Linked DNA regions of Pokkaliibacter sp. MBI-7. Each later gene encodes a partner of the first gene's protein in a complex. Links are inferred from orthologs where the notes say so. Each region holds a gene or a part of one and is shown on either strand. Other genes may lie near its edges. The genes, in order: pnp and rne.

Region 1 (7,924 bases):
GACAGTCAGGCGGATAACGATACCGAATAAGTGTTCGTTGATGAGTCAGAAAAAGTCTTCCAATTACTGGCGGGAGGTCAGTGGTATCCTGGTGCTGGATAAGCCCCAGGGGTTGACCTCCAATTCCGCCCTGCAAAAAGTACGTCATCTGCTTCGAGCCGCGAAAGCGGGTCACACCGGTGCACTTGACCCTCTGGCAACGGGGGTGCTGCCTCTGTGTTTTGGTGAGGCTACTAAGTTTTCCCAGTTATTGCTCGATGCCGATAAGGGGTACGTGACTGTGGCTCGGCTTGGTACTACCACCGACACAGCTGATGCTGAAGGGCAGGTATTGCTTCAGCGTCCCCTCCCTGCTTTGACGGCTGAGCTGATTGAGTCGGTTTTGTGCCGTTTTCGTGGTGAGATTGAACAACTGCCGCCCCTTTACTCTGCTCTTAAAGTAGACGGCCAGCCTCTCTATAAGTTGGCTCGGGAAGGGAAGAGTGTCGACATGGAGACAAAACGTCGCCAGGTTACTATCTCTTCTTTACGCTTGCTTAACTGGTCAGAGTCTACGCTGGAGCTGGAAGTAAAGTGCAGTAAAGGGACCTATATTCGCTCTCTGGTAGCGGATATCGGCGAGGCGCTCGGCTGTGGTGCTCATGTTGAAGTATTGCGGCGTACTCTGGCAGGGCCGTTTACTCTGGCAAATGCGATGACTCTGGAGCAGTTGCAACAGACTGCGCAGCCAGACGAAATCGATAATCCTTTGCTGCATCATTTAATGCCGGCAGAGACTGCCGTAATGCATTTGAATGCTGTAGAATTAGACCCTTTGCAGACTGAGAGGCTACGTCAGGGGCAGCGTATTGCACTGACTGGTGTGCAGGCTAATCCGCTCTTGCGTATCTACGCAAATACGGGTGAGTTTCTAGGTCTCGGTGAAGTTGTAGCATCGGGGATACTTCATCCGCGACGCTTGCTAAAAACCTCCTGAGGGAGGGCGCGCCATCTGTAAATATGCACGGTTGGCGTCTGTTGATTGCATATTGATTATTGGAGTTATTGAAATGGCTTTGACCGCTGAACATAAGGCTCAGATTCTGAAAGATTTCGCTCAGACTGAGAATGATACTGGCTCACCTGAAGTTCAGGTTGCTCTGCTGTCTGCTAACATTGACAGCCTGCAGTCTCACTTCAAGGCTAACGCCAAGGATCACCACTCTCGCCGTGGTCTGATCCGTATGGTTAACCAGCGCCGCAAGCTGCTGGACTACCTGAAGAACAAAGATGCTGAGCGTTATACTCAGCTGATCGGTCGCTTGGGCCTGCGCCGCTAAGCGATATGGAACGCCGCAGTCTACTGCGGCGTTCGTCATTTAGCGGGGGCGGTTTGCTCCTGTGCTACATCCAAGACACAGTTGAATGGACGCTGACTTTCTGAGCCTGTACTGCTCTGGGTTTACACCCTTGAGTCCAGCGCAGTACTGGCTTTACGGCTATAGCAGCATCCTCATCGGTGTCCGAATAAGGAAGATAAGAAGCTATGTCGATGTTTAACGTCGTTACCAAGACTTTTCAGTACGGTGGCCAGGAAGTAGTTCTGGAAACCGGTCGTGTTGCCCGCCAGTCTTCTGGTGCGGTAATGGTCACTATGGGCGACTCGCAGGTACTTTGTACCGTAGTTGGTGCTCGCGAAGCCAAGCCCGGTCAGGATTTCTTCCCTCTGACTGTACACTATCAGGAGAAAACCTACGCTGCAGGTAAGATTCCTGGCGGTTTCTTCAAGCGTGAAGCGAAAGCCTCCGAAAAGGAAACATTGACCTCTCGCCTGATTGATCGTCCGATTCGTCCGCTGTTCCCCAAAGGCTTCAACAATGAAGTGCAGGTAATCTGTACTGTTGTTTCTGCAAGCAAGGAGCAGGATCCAGATATCGCCGCAATGCTGGGTGCATCCGCTGCCCTGACTATCTCCGGGATTCCTTTCCATGGTCCCATCGGCGCTGCTCGTGTAGGTTTTAGCGAAGACAGCGGCTATGTACTCAACCCCAGCTACCCACAGCTGGCAACCTCACTGTTAGACATGGTGGTTGCGGGTACCAACGAAGCGGTACTGATGGTTGAATCTGAAGCCAAAGAGCTGACCGAAGACGAAATGTTGGGAGCAGTTCTGTTTGGTCATATGGAAATGCAGGTGGCTATCAAGGCCATCAACGAGTTTGCCGCAGAAGTAGGCAAGTCTGCTTGGGATTGGCAACCAGAGCCAGTGAACTCTGAACTGAAGTCACGTCTGCAGTCACTGGTCGGTGATGAACTGGCTGCTGCCTACATTGTGAGTGACAAAACTGCCCGCCGTGAAGCGATTGATGCTCTGCGTAGCAAAGCACTGACTGAACTGACCGTCGGTGAGAATGCTGCAGATGCCAGTGAAGTCGCCGGATTGTTCAATAGCCTGGAAAAAGACATTGTTCGTGGTCGCATCATCCGTGGCGAAGCCCGTATCGATGGTCGTGACAACAAGACTGTGCGTCCTATAAATGTGGACGTTGGTGTTCTTAAGCGCACCCACGGTTCTGCTCTTTTCACACGTGGCGAAACACAGTCTCTGGCAACCTGTACCTTGGGTACCATGCGTGATGCACAGGTTATCGATGCTTTGGAAGGTGAGCGTAAAGACCGTTTTATGCTGCATTACAACTTCCCACCTTATTCTGTAGGCGAGTGTGGTCGCATGGGCCCACCCGGACGTCGTGAAATTGGCCACGGTCGTCTTGCTCGTCGTGGTGTGGAAGCGATGCTGCCCAGCGATGATGAATTCCCCTATTCCATTCGCATCGTTTCGGAAATTACCGAATCTAACGGCTCCAGCTCAATGGCATCAGTCTGTGCTGCCAGCCTGGCACTGATGGATGCCGGCGTACCTGTCAAGAAGCCGGTCGCTGGTATCGCTATGGGTCTGGTAAAGGAAGAAAGCGGCTTTGCTGTTCTGACCGATATTCTGGGTGATGAAGATCACTTGGGTGACATGGACTTCAAGGTGGCGGGTTCTGAAAGTGGTGTTACTGCTCTGCAGATGGACATCAAAATTCAGGGTATCACCGAAGAAATCATGGAAATTGCCTTGGAGCAGGCTCGTGATGCACGTCTGCACATTCTGCGTGAAATGGCCAAGGTTATTGGTTATGCACGTCCAGAAGTGTCGCCAAATGCACCTAGCATGCTGACCATGAAAATCGATTCCGATAAGATCCGTGATGTTATCGGTAAAGGTGGTGCGACTATTCGCTCTATCTGTGAGGAAACTGGCGCTTCTATCGATATCGAAGATGATGGTTCTGTACGTGTCTACGCAGAGAACAAGATCGCTGCCGATGCAGCCAAACAGCGTATTGAAGCCATCGTATGTGAGGCTGAGGTAGGCAAGGTTTATAAAGGCAAGGTTGTACGTCTGGCGGACTTCGGTGCATTTGTGAACATTCTTCCAGGTAAAGACGGTCTGGTTCACATTTCCCAGATCAGCCAGGAGCGTGTTAACAATGTCTCTGACTTTGTTAATGAAGGCGATGAAGTGCTGGTGCGCGTTCTGGATGTCGATCAGCGTGGCCGTATCAAACTGACCATGAAGGATGTGACTGCTGAGTAATCGGCTGTTATCCTGAATCACATTCTGAAACATTAAAAAGGGACCTTGGGGTCCCTTTTCTGTTTTAAGCTGGCTCTGTTTTGCAGGGTAACAGTGGGATGGGGTTTGACTGTTATTGGCATGGATAATGGACGGGAAGAGCCGAAAATGAAACGAATCGTGTTGTTTGCAACGTTATTAAGTGTGGTGGCTGGGGCCGTTTGGGCTGCAGATGATCTGAGTGGCATGTCGCCCGAGCAGGTGGTTAGTTACCGGCAGGATGCCTTTCATGAGTTTAAAGAAAATAGCGGCATGCTCCGGTCAATGCTGAAGGACAAGAGCAAGTGGGACCAGGCTGCTGCTCAAGGCTATGTTTCGGCTCTGGAGCAGGCCAGTGACAGAGCTTTTGCTGCATTCCTGCCGGGAACCGCCGTGGGTGAAAGCGAGGCTTTATCGAGAGTCTGGGAAGAGCCCGAGTTATTTAAGCAGGCGCAGGGTAACTTCAAAGAGGCCCTGGCAAATGTGAAAATGGCAGTCGATAAAAATGACCCGGATTTGGCAGCCAAGGATGTTGCTGGGCTGGGTAGAGCATGTAAAGGCTGCCATGACGGCTTCCGCCAGCCCTAGCAGGGATTCGTCAGTTCGCTTTTATAGTATCTAGTGAAGAAAAAGCCACGCTAAGTGGCTTTTTCTATTCATGGCGCTGGTTGAGAAAATTACAGATTAACGCTCAATGGCAAGAGCGACTCCCATGCCACCACCGATACACAAGGTCGCCAAGCCTTTGTTGGCATCACGCTTGATCATCTCGTGCAGCAGGCTAACCAGAATACGGCAACCTGACGCACCAATGGGATGGCCCAGTGCAATTGCGCCGCCGTTGACGTTGACCTTGCTGATATCCCAGCCCAGGTCTTTGTTAACCGACATTGCCTGGGCAGCGAACGCCTCGTTGGCTTCTATCAGGTCCAGCTCGTTGATATCCCAGCCTGCCTTCTCCAGGCACTTGCGAGTCGCGTCAATTGGCCCGGTACCCATGATTTCGGGTGCTACACCAGCGCTTGAGTACGCCTTGATGGTGGCCAGAACAGGAAGTCCCAGTGCTTTGGCTTTTTCTGCACTGGCCAGGATAACTGCAGCCGCACCATCATTCAGGGAGGAGGCATTGCCTGCTGTCACGCTGCCGTCGGGTTTGAAGGCTGGCCGAAGTTTCGCCAGTGATTCAGCTGTAGTGCCTGGGCGGGGCTGTTCATCTTTATCGATGACAATAGGGTCGCCTTTACGCTGAGGGATGCTGACAGGAATGATCTCGTCCGCAAAGCGATTTGCAGCCATGGCTTCACCTGCTTTGCGCTGTGACTCAGCAGCAAAGGCATCTTGCTCTTCTCGGCTGAAGCCATACTTGCTGACGATATTTTCCGCCGTAATGCCCATGTGATAGTTGTTGAATGCATCCCAAAGGCCATCAGTGATCATGGAGTCAATCATCTTCCAGTCACCCATACGCTGTCCATCACGTGATTTCGGCAGCACATGGGGGGCCTGGCTCATGCTTTCCTGGCCACCTGCGATGATGATGTCTGCATCACCACAGCGAATCGCTTGTGTGGCCAGGTGGATGGCTTTAAGTCCTGAGCCACAAACCTTGTTGATGGTCATACCGGGGACGGTGTCAGGTAGACCTGCTTTGATGACGCTTTGACGGGCAGGATTCTGACCGCAACCGGCAGTGAGTACCTGACCCAGAATGACCTCGTTGACCTGTGCAGGATCAAGATCCACTTGCTGCAGCAAGGTTTTGATTACTGTTGCACCCAGCTCCGCTGCTGTCATAGCTGCAAGGCCACCACCAAAACTTCCAACTGCTGTTCTGCCTGCTGCGACGATCACTACATCACGCATAAGGATCTCCCTTGATGAGTTGTACTTGGTTGCTTAGGCCATCATAGGTGATGGCCGGGTTGATATTCCAGCTGATACTATGCTGCTGGTTAGATTAAATGGCTATGACAAGGCGCAAGATAATAAAAAGGCCGGATAACCGGCCTCAGAGTTGAATACGAATATTGTCGATCAGTCGTGCCTTGCCCAGGTAGCTGGCTGCCAGAATAACTAACTGCTTGTCATCGGGCTCTGCCAGTTCCAGCGTCGCCTGGTTACAGATGTTGAAGTAATCGGGTCTTAGCCCCAGTTCATCCAGTTGTTGCTTGGCTTCCGCTTCGAGCTGTCTGAAATCCACTTCACCTGCGCTAATGCGCTGCTCAATACCCTGCAGAGTCTGGTACAGCAGGGGCGCCGTCTGCAATTCGCAGGAGGTCAGATAGCCATTACGTGAACTTAACGCTAGGCCGCTTTCTGCACGTGCTATTTCTGCTCCCAGAATGTTAACGGGCAGGCAGAGGTCGTTGACCATCTGGCGAATCACTGCCAGTTGCTGGAAGTCTTTCAGGCCAAAGATGGCAACATCTGGCTGGACAATGCCAAAGAGCTTGGCAACGACGGTGGCTACACCACGAAAGTGTCCAGGTCTGCTGGCTCCGCAATGCAATGATGACAGCCTTGGAACATCAACTATGGTTTGACTGGTCAGGCCCTGTGGATACATCTCCTCGACACTGGGGGCAAATAAATAGTCGCAACCGCTTTCTTCGAGTTTGGCACTGTCTTCCGCAAAGGTGCGTGGGTATCGCTCCAGATCTTCATTGGCGCCGAACTGCAGTGGGTTGACAAAGATACTCGCTACGACCACATCCGCTTCTTCACGGGCTTTGTGAATCAGCGAAATATGGCCATCGTGCAGGTTACCCATAGTTGGCACGAAGGCAATCTTGTGAGTACGCATGCGTTCGACATGGAGTTGCTGGCGCAGCTCAGCAATGGTGGGCAGTACTAGCATTATTCAAATCCATGTTCGTCTGAAGGAAAGCGACCTTCCTTGACGGCTGCGATATAGGCGCGAAAAGCACCAGGAATATCTTCTGCTTCAGTCATGAAGTTCTTAACAAAGCGGGGGACGTAACCGGTATTCAAGCCTAGCAGATCATGCATGACCAGTACCTGAGAGTCAGTTGCTGCGCCTGCACCGATACCGATAACGGGGACCTGTGCTTGCCGTGTGATGGCGGCGGCGATGCTGCTTGGTACGCACTCCAGAAGCAACATGCTTGCGCCTGCTTCCTCCAGAATCGCAGCATCGTCAAGCAGCTCCCTGGCGCTTTCAGGTGTACGGCCCTGAACACGAAAGCCGCCCAGCTTGTTGACCGCTTGCGGCGTCAGGCCAAGGTGCGCACACACAGGTACACCTCTGTCGCTGAGCATGCGAACCGTTTCAGCCAGCCATGCACCACCTTCCAGTTTCAGAATATGGGCGCCTGCCTGCATCAGTAAACCGGCGTTCTGCATTGCCTGTGCCGGAGTGGCGTAGCTCATAAAGGGCATATCGGCCATCACCATGGCACGTTGTGTGCCGCGAGCTACGGCTCGTGTGTGATACACCATTTCTTCAACGGTAACAGGCAGGGTGCTGTCATTGCCTTGCAGCACCATGCCAAGGGAGTCACCCACCAGGATGATCTCGACACCGGCCTCGTCTTGTACTTTGGCAAAGCAGGCATCGTAGGCAGTAAGGCAGGTAATTTTTTCGCCAGACGCTTTCATTTGCGTCAGGGTGTGCAGGGTTACCTTTTTCATTTCAGTAATGTTCCTGAACAAGGCATGGAAGCCAGACTAGTTGAGCATGCAACTGGAGCGACATGGCATGACAACGAAGATCAGCACATGTCCTCTTATTCTTTGTTGTAGTGCAGCAAAATTATACGGGAATACGATTCAGTGTGCCCATCGGGCATTGGGCTAATAAATCGAACAGAGCACCCAGACCGGGGAGGGTGAGTCCAGGGCTGATTTCGGCCAGCGGATAGAGCACGAAACTACGTTGGCTCATATAAGGGTGGGGAACTTGGAGACGATCAGTGCTGATTTGCTGTTGTCCGTAGAGCAGTAGGTCGAGATCCAGTGTTCTCGGCCCCCAGTGTTGAATACGCCGACGCTGATGCAGCTGTTCTATGCCTTGTAAGCTATCCAGCAGATCATGAGGTTCAAGCTGCGTACGGAGTAAGGCAACGGCATTGATGTAGTCAGGTTGGCCGGGAGGGCCAACCGGATCGGAACGATATAATCCTGAATGAGCCAGTACACAGGTAGCTGGAATGCTTGCCAGTTCGTCCAGGGCTTTACTCACTTGAGTGTGAGGTGACTCCAGATTGCTGCCAAGACCAATCCAGGCTAGTTCGGTACCATGCCAGGCATCATTCATTGGAGGGG
Region 2 (8,601 bases), on another replicon or contig:
TAATCCCACACGTTTTTTTTCGACGTTGGAATCGCTAGGCATCAAAATTACGCGTTCTATCAGTAAGCCTGACCACTATCACTTTCAGCAAGAAGATATACCGAGTGGAGGCATGCCGGTTGTCGTAACAGCTAAAGATGCTGTGAAGTGTGGTGGTTTTGCAGTAGATAACCTGTGGTATCTGGATATTACTGCGGTGCTGTCAGATAGCTTTTTTAGCGCGTTGGCGGAAAAGCTACGTAGCCTTAACCTGAAAAGGCGCTGAAATCTGCTTTCCAAATGTTAACAATGCACGTTGCTGTCGAGGCTTAGCCTTGCCCGGTGGGTTGTATAAATCGATATCTATCATCGTGTTGTCCGTCAGGATCAGCATGCCTAGTTTTACGGAGATCCAGAATGGATAAGCAGTTATTGGATTTGCTAGTGTGCCCCGTTACCAAGGCGCCGCTTGAGTGGCATGCCGATCGTCAGGAGCTATTTTGCTATGCCAGCAATCTCGCTTATCCGGTACGTGATGGTATTCCCGTGATGTTGGAGTCAGAAGCGCGTAGCTTGACCGAAGAAGAACGGGCGAAGCGTCCAAAGCAGCGTTAATAAAGAAGCGGCCTTTTTGCTGCAAGGTAGTATTTGTTCGGGAGTTTCACAGACTATGTCGTTTCTGGTTGTCATCCCTGCCCGTTACGCGTCCACCCGCCTGAAAGGCAAACCCCTGCTGGATATCGCCGGTAAGCCAATGGTCCAGCACACGTGGGAGAAAGCGTGTGCCAGTGGAGCGGCGCGCGTCATCATCGCTACTGATGATGAGAGAATTGAAAGCATGGCCAGAGCCTTCGGCGCTGAAGTATGTATGACTTCTGCGGCACATCCCTCCGGTACTGATCGGATTCAGGAGGTGGCGTCACAGTTGAAACTGTCAGATGACGAGGTCATCGTGAACGTTCAGGGGGATGAGCCGATGCTGCCTGCAACCTTGATTGATCAGGTCGCGCAGACTCTGCTGAAGCATCCTCAGGCGGACATGGCAACGTTGTGCGAGCCGATTGAGGATATGGCGTTATTCGCCAATCCCAACGTGGTCAAGCTCGTTAAAGATGTACATGGTAAGGCGCTTTATTTTAGCCGTGCGCCTGTATCGTGGCATCGGGATGAGTTTGCTCAAGGTATCAGCGATGTTCCGCCGTCAGGCTGGCAGGCATTTCGACATATCGGGCTGTACAGTTACCGTGTTGGTTTGTTGAATCAGTTCGTCCAGTGGTCACCCGCTCCGATAGAACAATGGGAGGCGCTGGAGCAGCTACGTGTACTGTGGAATGGTGGCTATATTCAGGTCTCTGAGGCGTCGGTCATTCCTCCTGCTGGTGTAGATACACCTGATGATCTGGTACGAGTACGTTCGATACTTGGCGATGGCCGATAGCTGAAAATTCTGAATCTGGAGGCTGTGTATGCCTCTTTAGAGCCATTGTTTGTTGAGCTGTCTGACTATTCGGTGAGAGATGTACAAAATTCTTTTAGTGTGCCTTGGCAACATCTGTCGTTCCCCTACTGCAGAAGGTGTGCTGGCAAAGAAAATCACCCAGCAGGGGTTGGGTAGGCGTTTTCAGGTCGATTCGGCAGGGACGGCTGCTTACCATACGGGTGAGTCACCTGATAGACGGAGCTGTCGTGCTGCCGCCAGGCGTGGCTACGATTTAACTCCCCTCAGAGCTCGCCAGGTCATGCCATCAGACTTTGAAGAGTTTGATGTAATTCTGGCTATGGATCATGCCAATCTAAGTAGCTTGAAGCAGAATTGCCCCGCTCAATTGCAGCATAAACTTGGTTTGTTCCTCCATTATCATCCAGATTCAATAGAGGAGGTGCCTGATCCTTACTATGATGGAGAGTCTGGGTTTGAGCTGGTGCTTGATCTTGTTGAAGTGGCTGCGGATGCCTTAATTAAGGATTTAGTGAAGTGAGTGACTATCCTGAGCACTGGCAAGAGAACGCCGATTTACTTAGGTTGAATACTTTTGGATTTTCAGTAGAAGCTGAGTACCTGTCTGTTGTGCACTCTGCTAGCCAATTGCAGCAAGATATTGCTGTTGCGCAAAAGCGCAATCTCGCATGGCGTGTGCTAGGTGGGGGTAGCAATGTAGTGCTGTGCCAGAACCTGCCTGGTCTTACTTTGTTAATTGATATCAAAGGCGTTGAGGTGCTATCCGAGAATGAGTCGGACGTTACTTTAAACGTTGGGGCAGGAGAGAACTGGCATTCTTTGGTCTGCTTCAGCTTGTCTCAGGGATGGTCAGGTTTGGAAAATTTGGCATTGATTCCAGGTACCGTAGGTGCTGCGCCAGTGCAAAATATTGGCGCTTATGGCATGGAGTTAAAGGACGTTCTACTACGAGTGCAGTATCTCGATACTGTCACAGGAGCGTTCTGCACGCGAGAAGCAGCTGATTGCAACTTCTCCTACCGACATAGCATCTTCAAAGAGAGCATTGGTAAGAGCTGGATCATTGTGTCCGTAGAGTTGTGCTTGTCAAAGCAGGCTGATGCCCAGATCAAATATAAGGCTCTGCGTGACTATTTTGACCAGAAGGGTATTGAACGGCCAACGGTGCAGCAGGTTGCTGAAGCAGTGGTAGCTATTCGCCAGTCAAAGTTGCCAGACCCTGATGTATTAGGAAATGCGGGGAGCTTTTTTAAAAATCCTTGGATAACAGCAGAGCAGTTCGATCTGTTGCGCCATGACTACCCGGGTTTGGTTGGCTTTGTCGATGGTCCAGGCTATAAACTTGCTGCAGCTTGGCTGATAGATCAACTAGGCTTCAAAGGTTGGCGTGAGGGAGCAGTAGGGGTGCACAAGGATCAGGCGCTAGTGTTAGTCCATCATGGTGGTGGCAATGGAGAGCAGTTATTGGCGCTGGCGCAGCGTATTCAATTGGCAGTAAAGCAACGCTACGGTGTTTTGTTAGAGCAGGAACCTGTGGTTCTGCAATAACGTCACGTTCACTTTGGTCAGGGTTTTAGGGATCGTTTAGTGAATATGAATAGGTGCACTACCCCCGCTGCGGTTTCGCAGACGGGTGAAACTAAAAAGGGCTTGCAGATGCAAGCCCTTTTATTTTCACGAGTTGGGTATATTACTCGTCTTGGCTACTTACTTCGGGCTGCTGTTGAGTTTCGAGCATTTGACGGCGCTTGATTTCACGTGGGTCATTATGAGCACGGCGAACGCGCCTTGGTGCATCTTCGGAGGGTTGTGGCTCCAAAGGAGCTTCATCAGCCTTCTCTTCTGCCAGTTGCACAGTCTGCTCTTCGGAAGCTTGCTCGCTGACAATCTCAGCAGTCTCAGCAGTCTCAGCAGTCTCAGCAGTCTCAGCAGTCTCAGCAGTCTCAGCAGTCTCAGCAGTCTCAGCAGTCTCAGCAGTCTCAGCAGTCTCAGCAGTCTCAGCAGTCTCAGCAGTCTCAGCAGTCTCAGCAGAGGCTGTAAGTTGCTCAGGTGCAATTACTTCCTTGTGCTCAACTTGCTCTGCTGCTGGATAGCTCTCGCTGTCGGTAACAACCAGCTCAGTTGCCGTAGACTGGTCAGTAACGGGTGCTTCTACGGCAATAGCATCTGCTGCCACTGCAGAGTTGACCTCGGTGGAGTCCGGCAGACTGGTGGGCTCCGGCTGATTCGCTATTTGTTCATCAGAAATGGCGTGCGCTATTTCTGATGACTGTGATACGGCAGTATCACTTGCAACAGCCACGGCATCGTCAGTGGCAACCTCAGTGCTAACAGCTTCTGCAGACTTGTCGTCTCTGCGGTTGTTGTTGCGTCCGCGGTTGCGGCGACGTCGCTGGGGGTGTTCGTCCTGGTCGTCGCTGGCGTCTGAAGCAGAGATAGCTACGTTGCTTTCGTCAGTGCTCATCACCTCGTCTGCGGATGTAGAGTCAGGTGCGTCTGCTGTGCTTGCGGTCTCCACTACCACAGCGTCTGCAGCAACGACGATAGCGAGCTCATTAACTGATTTTTCATCTTCTGTCAGGGCGGGTTCGGTTTCTTCACCGATTGCCTGAGCTTTTAGGTGGTCAGGTAGTGGGGTGCGCTTCGCACTGCGATCACGTCGACGGCGCTGACGTCCCCGGCGACGATCATCACTGGCTTGCTCAGGGGCAGATGATTCATTTGAGCCCTCAGTAACGGTTTGGGTTACTAACTGTTCATTGCTTTCAGTATCCACTTCAGTTTCACGAGTGGTACGCTCATTGCGGCTATTGCGACGACGATCACGTTGACCTCGATTGTCCCGAGTATTTCGCTCGCGGCTGTCGTCTTCACGAGCTGCACGATCTTCGCTGTCGACTTTGCGTTCAGAGTCTGTGCGGCGCTCTGCATCGTTACGGCCATTGTCTCGGCGTTCATTGTCGCGACCTCGACGATTACGATCATTCCGCTCATGACGACGATTACTGGTTTCGCGCTCACTGCTTTCTGGTTTCGGTTGTGCTGGCTGCTCTACGGTCGGTGCCGTTTCATCTTTGGTCTCTCCCTGGAACCAGCTGCTGAAAGCTTTTAGCAACCGGCGGCCGAGCCCTACAGAAGGGGCCTGATGTGCAATTGCTGCTGGGGGGGGGGAGACGGTTGGCAACGGAGCCGATGCTGCCGGAGGCATGCTTTTGACTGCTGCTTCCTCGCGTGAATGCTGTGCTGCTACCGGAGTAGTCTCGTCGCTATGCTCTTCTTCAATCAGCTCATAGCTGGCGTCGGTGGAGCGGGCTTCAACATTGTCGTCTCGCAGACGTATAACCTCGTAGTGAGGTGTTTCAAGATTAGGATTGGGGACGATGACAATCTTGATGCTTTGGCGTTGCTCAAGGCGTGACAGATGTGGCCGCTTTTCGTTAAGCAGGTAGGTTGCAACGCTCACGGGAACGATGGCGCGAATCTGGGCGGTGCGCTCCTTCAGTGCCTCTTCTTCGATCAGGCGCATGATGGAAAGTGATAGCGAGCCTACATCGCGAATGCTGCCTTGGCCGTGACAGCGTGGGCATGTCATTGCTGTGGTTTCACCCAGCGATGGGCGAAGACGTTGACGTGACATTTCAAGCAGACCGAAGCGAGAGATGCGTCCAATCTGGATGCGCGCACGATCTACCTTAAGTGCATCTTTTAAGCGGTTTTCCACTTCACGCTGATTCTTGATGGGAGTCATATCAATAAAATCGATGACTACCAGTCCGCCAATATCCCGCAGACGTAACTGACGGGCTATCTCATCTGCCGCCTCAAGGTTGGTCTGCAGAGCGGTTTCCTCGATATCACCACCTTTGGTGGCTCTAGAGGAGTTGATGTCGATCGAGACCAGTGCTTCTGTGGGGTCGATTACAATTGAGCCGCCAGATGGGAGGCGTACTTCGCGCTGGAAGGCTGTCTCGATTTGGGATTCAATCTGGAACCGTGTAAATAGAGGAATGTCTTCCTGGTACAGTTTGATCTTGCTCTGGAATGTCGGCATGACCTGACGAGCAAAATTCATTGCGTCCTGATGCACTTCTGCAGAATCGATCAATACTTCGCCAATATCCTGGCGAAGATAATCACGCATAGCCCGAATAATGACATTGCTTTCCTGATAGATCAGGAAAGGTGCAGGTCGATTAAGAGCTGCAGATCGGATCGATTCCCAGAGCTGCATCAGATAGTCCAGGTCGTTCTGCAGTTCTTCAGGTGTGCGTCCAATGCCAGCGGTGCGGACAATAACCCCGGCACTCCCTGGAATTTGAATTGAGTCTAGAGCATCCTTTAAAGCCTGACGTTCTTCACCCTCAATGCGACGAGAGATGCCACCAGCACGGGGATTATTTGGCATTAGTACCAAGTAACGCCCTGCAAGACTAATAAACGTCGTCAGTGCCGCGCCTTTGTTGCCTCTTTCTTCCTTGTCTATCTGAACTATGACTTCTTGTCCTTCGCGAATCGCTTCGCGAATGGCTACACGGCCACCTTTGCCTTCGTTATTGAAGTATTCTCGAGCAATTTCTTTTAGTGGAAGGAAGCCATGGCGGTCCGCGCCATAGTCAACAAAGGCTGCCTCAAGGCTGGGTTCTATGCGGGTAACACGGCCACGATATATGTTGGCTTTCTTTTGTTCGCGGGAGACGGACTCAATGTCCAGATCGTAGAGTCTTTGACCGTCAACAAGAGCAACCCGGATTTCTTCAGGCTGGGTTGCGTTGATCATCATTCTTTTCATTTTTAACGTCAGACCATATAGGGCCTAGCGTCGATGTAAATATCCACTGTGTAACGGCCAAGACAGCAGCCCAGTTTTTACTACCGGTTCTTCTTGCAGAGAGGTCAATCTCCGGGCCGGCTTGGCGCTGTCAATTTCAGAGTGTCGGTGCCGTTTCGGTCAGTAACGCGTTGCAAATACAGGGAAAGCCACTACCGAGCACACGATATTAGTTGCGTTCGGATAGGAATATAAGCGTTACCATAGCCTGTCGTTTTAGGGTGTTGATGCGGAGTTAGCTGAGTGGATTTGGTAGAAGGTATGCCTTCCATCAAATTACATTTCCCAGCACTGCTCTTGCAGGTTCTGCCCTGCTTACGCGTCAATCAATTGACAACAGGTATTAAAGGCTCTTACTCCAGGCTTTCCATTAAGAAGCTGACCTAAAACAGTGGTACTAGCATCGAACGGAAGGCTGGTTAGTTGCTTCGCACCAATAATGTGATGCGACCTAATTCTTTTGTTGGGCAGCTGCACATAGGCAAAGTCAGTCCCCAACGGTATCATGAGTGCACGAAGAGCAGGGTAGAGGAGCCCAATCGGGGCTTGGTCCTTCTAAAGAGCTGAGCTTCGTTAGCGGCCTCAATATAGCAGTATTTCCCCGCCGCAATCAAATAGGCAGATCAATTTGAATCAAGCAGTTATGAGCGATCAACAGAAACCCTCATCAGCCCAAGTCCAATGGTTAACCATAAGCATTGATTACCAAGGTCAGCGCCTGGACAACTTTCTGCTGGCCATGCTTAAAGGGGTTCCGAAAACCCGTATTTACAGCATGATGCGCAAAGGGGAAATACGGATAAATCGGAAGCGGGTCAAGCCTGACTACCGAATCGTCGGTGGTGAAGAGCTTCGCTTGCCTCCTGTCAGGCTTCCTGAGCGTGATGCTCCTCCTCCGGTTTCTGCGGGATTAGGTAGAAAAATTGAAGACGCCATTCTGTATGAAGACGATGCGTTGATGGTGATTAACAAGCCTTCTGGATTGGCGGTGCATGGTGGAAGTGGGATTAGCCTTGGCTTAATTGAAAGTCTGCGTCAGCTGCGGCCCGAGCTTAAAATGCTGGAGTTAGTGCATCGCCTGGATCGCGATACCTCAGGCTGTATCCTGGTGGCAAAGAAGCGTTCTGCATTGAGAGCGCTGCATGAAGCGCTGCGTGATGGCGGTGTAGACAAAGTGTATCATGCACTGGTTCAGGGGCGTTGGCCCAGTCGGCATCAGCATGTAAATGCACCATTAAAGAAAAATGAACTGCGTTCTGGTGAGCGAGTTGTGAGAGTGGACGCTGACGGTAAACCCTCTCTGACTGAGTTTAAGGTCTTGAGGCGTTTTGCTTCATATACCCTGGTTGAGGCGAAGCCTATTACAGGTCGAACGCATCAAATTCGAGTTCACTCCCAGTTTGCGGGGCATCCAATCATTGGTGATGACAAGTACGGGGTGGATGAGGTGAACAAAGCTGCAAAACAGTACGGTTTAAATCGACTCTTTCTGCATGCGGCCAGGTTGACGTTTCGCCATCCTATAAGTGGTGAGGTTGTATCTGTTAAGGCTGAGTATGACGCTGAGCTTCACGCAGTGATTGATATGCTTTCAGCGGAAATCATTTCAGTTGAATGATGTAAGGAAGTGTTCTGAGTGGCCGCAATATGCGGCTGCTTTATAGAGGTTGGGTGAAGTTTTGAGATGTGTGCAGTGAGGTACTGGATGGGGTGGACGATGGGGCTTGAACCCACGACCGCCGGAATCACAATCCGGAGCTCTGCCAACTGAGCTACGCCCACCATTTCCAGTAATATAACGAATCGCTTTTGCGATGGCGCGTATCATACGATTCTGGTTTTTTCAGTCAAGTGTTTTTGCGGTGCTGGTGAGGGCAGGGAAGGGTGTGGTGGTTTAGCCCCTAGTGTACAATGCCGTATCGGTACTGCGAGGTTTAAGGATTGGTAGATGTCAGCGAAAACTGTGCGTGAACAAGTATTTGCAGTTGCAGATGACTTACTTATGTCAGGGACTGAGCCTGTCTTAAGGTTGGTTGGTGCCAGGCTTGCAGATGTGGATGATACGGCAATTCAAACTACCCTGCAGGAGTGGTGGTTGATGCTGCCACAGCGAATTCAGTATCGATTGCCTATTGCTAGTGATCTGCCTAAGGAAGTGGTGCAAGTAGTTCAGGGGTTGTGGGATCAGGCGGTGAGGCAGGCTAGTGCTCAGCTTGAGCATGAGCGTCGACAGATGGCCGCTCAACTGGAGCAGCAGGAATCTGATGCTAGTCAGCATGTTGAGCGTTTGCGGACTGAGATCGTTGGGCATGAGGTGCATAACGAGCAGTTGCGC

The links.
Region 2: the proteins of pnp (region 1) and rne are in contact, whole or in part, in a cryo-EM structure (PDB 9QH0), measured with the Escherichia coli proteins. The link is inferred for Pokkaliibacter sp. MBI-7 from one-to-one orthologs.

What each region holds. Positions count from the first base shown.
Region 1 is NZ_JARVTG010000001.1:3,709,317-3,717,240, forward strand. Bases 1,117-4,076 are described here. They hold pnp (polyribonucleotide nucleotidyltransferase), read left to right. Parts: upstream 1,117-1,531; coding sequence 1,532-3,622; downstream 3,623-4,076. Other genes in these bases: rpsO (30S ribosomal protein S15), read left to right, coding at 1,117-1,319; QCD60_RS16455 (cytochrome c), read left to right, coding at 3,770-4,076. Outside these bases: 30S ribosome-binding factor RbfA, read left to right, coding at 1-30; tRNA pseudouridine(55) synthase TruB, read left to right, coding at 41-976; more of rpsO, read left to right, coding at 1,050-1,116; more of QCD60_RS16455, read left to right, coding at 4,077-4,228; QCD60_RS16460 (acetyl-CoA C-acetyltransferase), read right to left, coding at 4,325-5,503; panC (pantoate--beta-alanine ligase), read right to left, coding at 5,649-6,497; panB (3-methyl-2-oxobutanoate hydroxymethyltransferase), read right to left, coding at 6,497-7,291; folK (2-amino-4-hydroxy-6-hydroxymethyldihydropteridine diphosphokinase), read right to left, coding at 7,413-7,916; polynucleotide adenylyltransferase PcnB, read right to left, coding at 7,909-7,924. UniProt on the Escherichia coli protein: Involved in mRNA degradation. Catalyzes the phosphorolysis of single-stranded polyribonucleotides processively in the 3'- to 5'-direction. Also involved, along with RNase II, in tRNA processing.
Region 2 is NZ_JARVTG010000002.1:207,169-215,769, forward strand. Bases 2,929-6,565 are described here. They hold rne (ribonuclease E), read right to left. Parts: upstream 6,219-6,565; coding sequence 3,129-6,218; downstream 2,929-3,128. Other genes in these bases: murB (UDP-N-acetylmuramate dehydrogenase), read left to right, coding at 2,929-2,986. Outside these bases: lpxK (tetraacyldisaccharide 4'-kinase), read left to right, coding at 1-265; QCD60_RS20585 (Trm112 family protein), read left to right, coding at 397-594; kdsB (3-deoxy-manno-octulosonate cytidylyltransferase), read left to right, coding at 650-1,417; QCD60_RS20595 (low molecular weight phosphotyrosine protein phosphatase), read left to right, coding at 1,497-1,958; more of murB, read left to right, coding at 1,955-2,928; 23S rRNA pseudouridine(955/2504/2580) synthase RluC, read left to right, coding at 6,910-7,884; QCD60_RS20620 (DNA-binding protein), read left to right, coding at 8,215-8,601. UniProt on the Escherichia coli protein: Endoribonuclease that plays a central role in RNA processing and decay. Required for the maturation of 5S and 16S rRNAs and the majority of tRNAs. Also involved in the degradation of most mRNAs.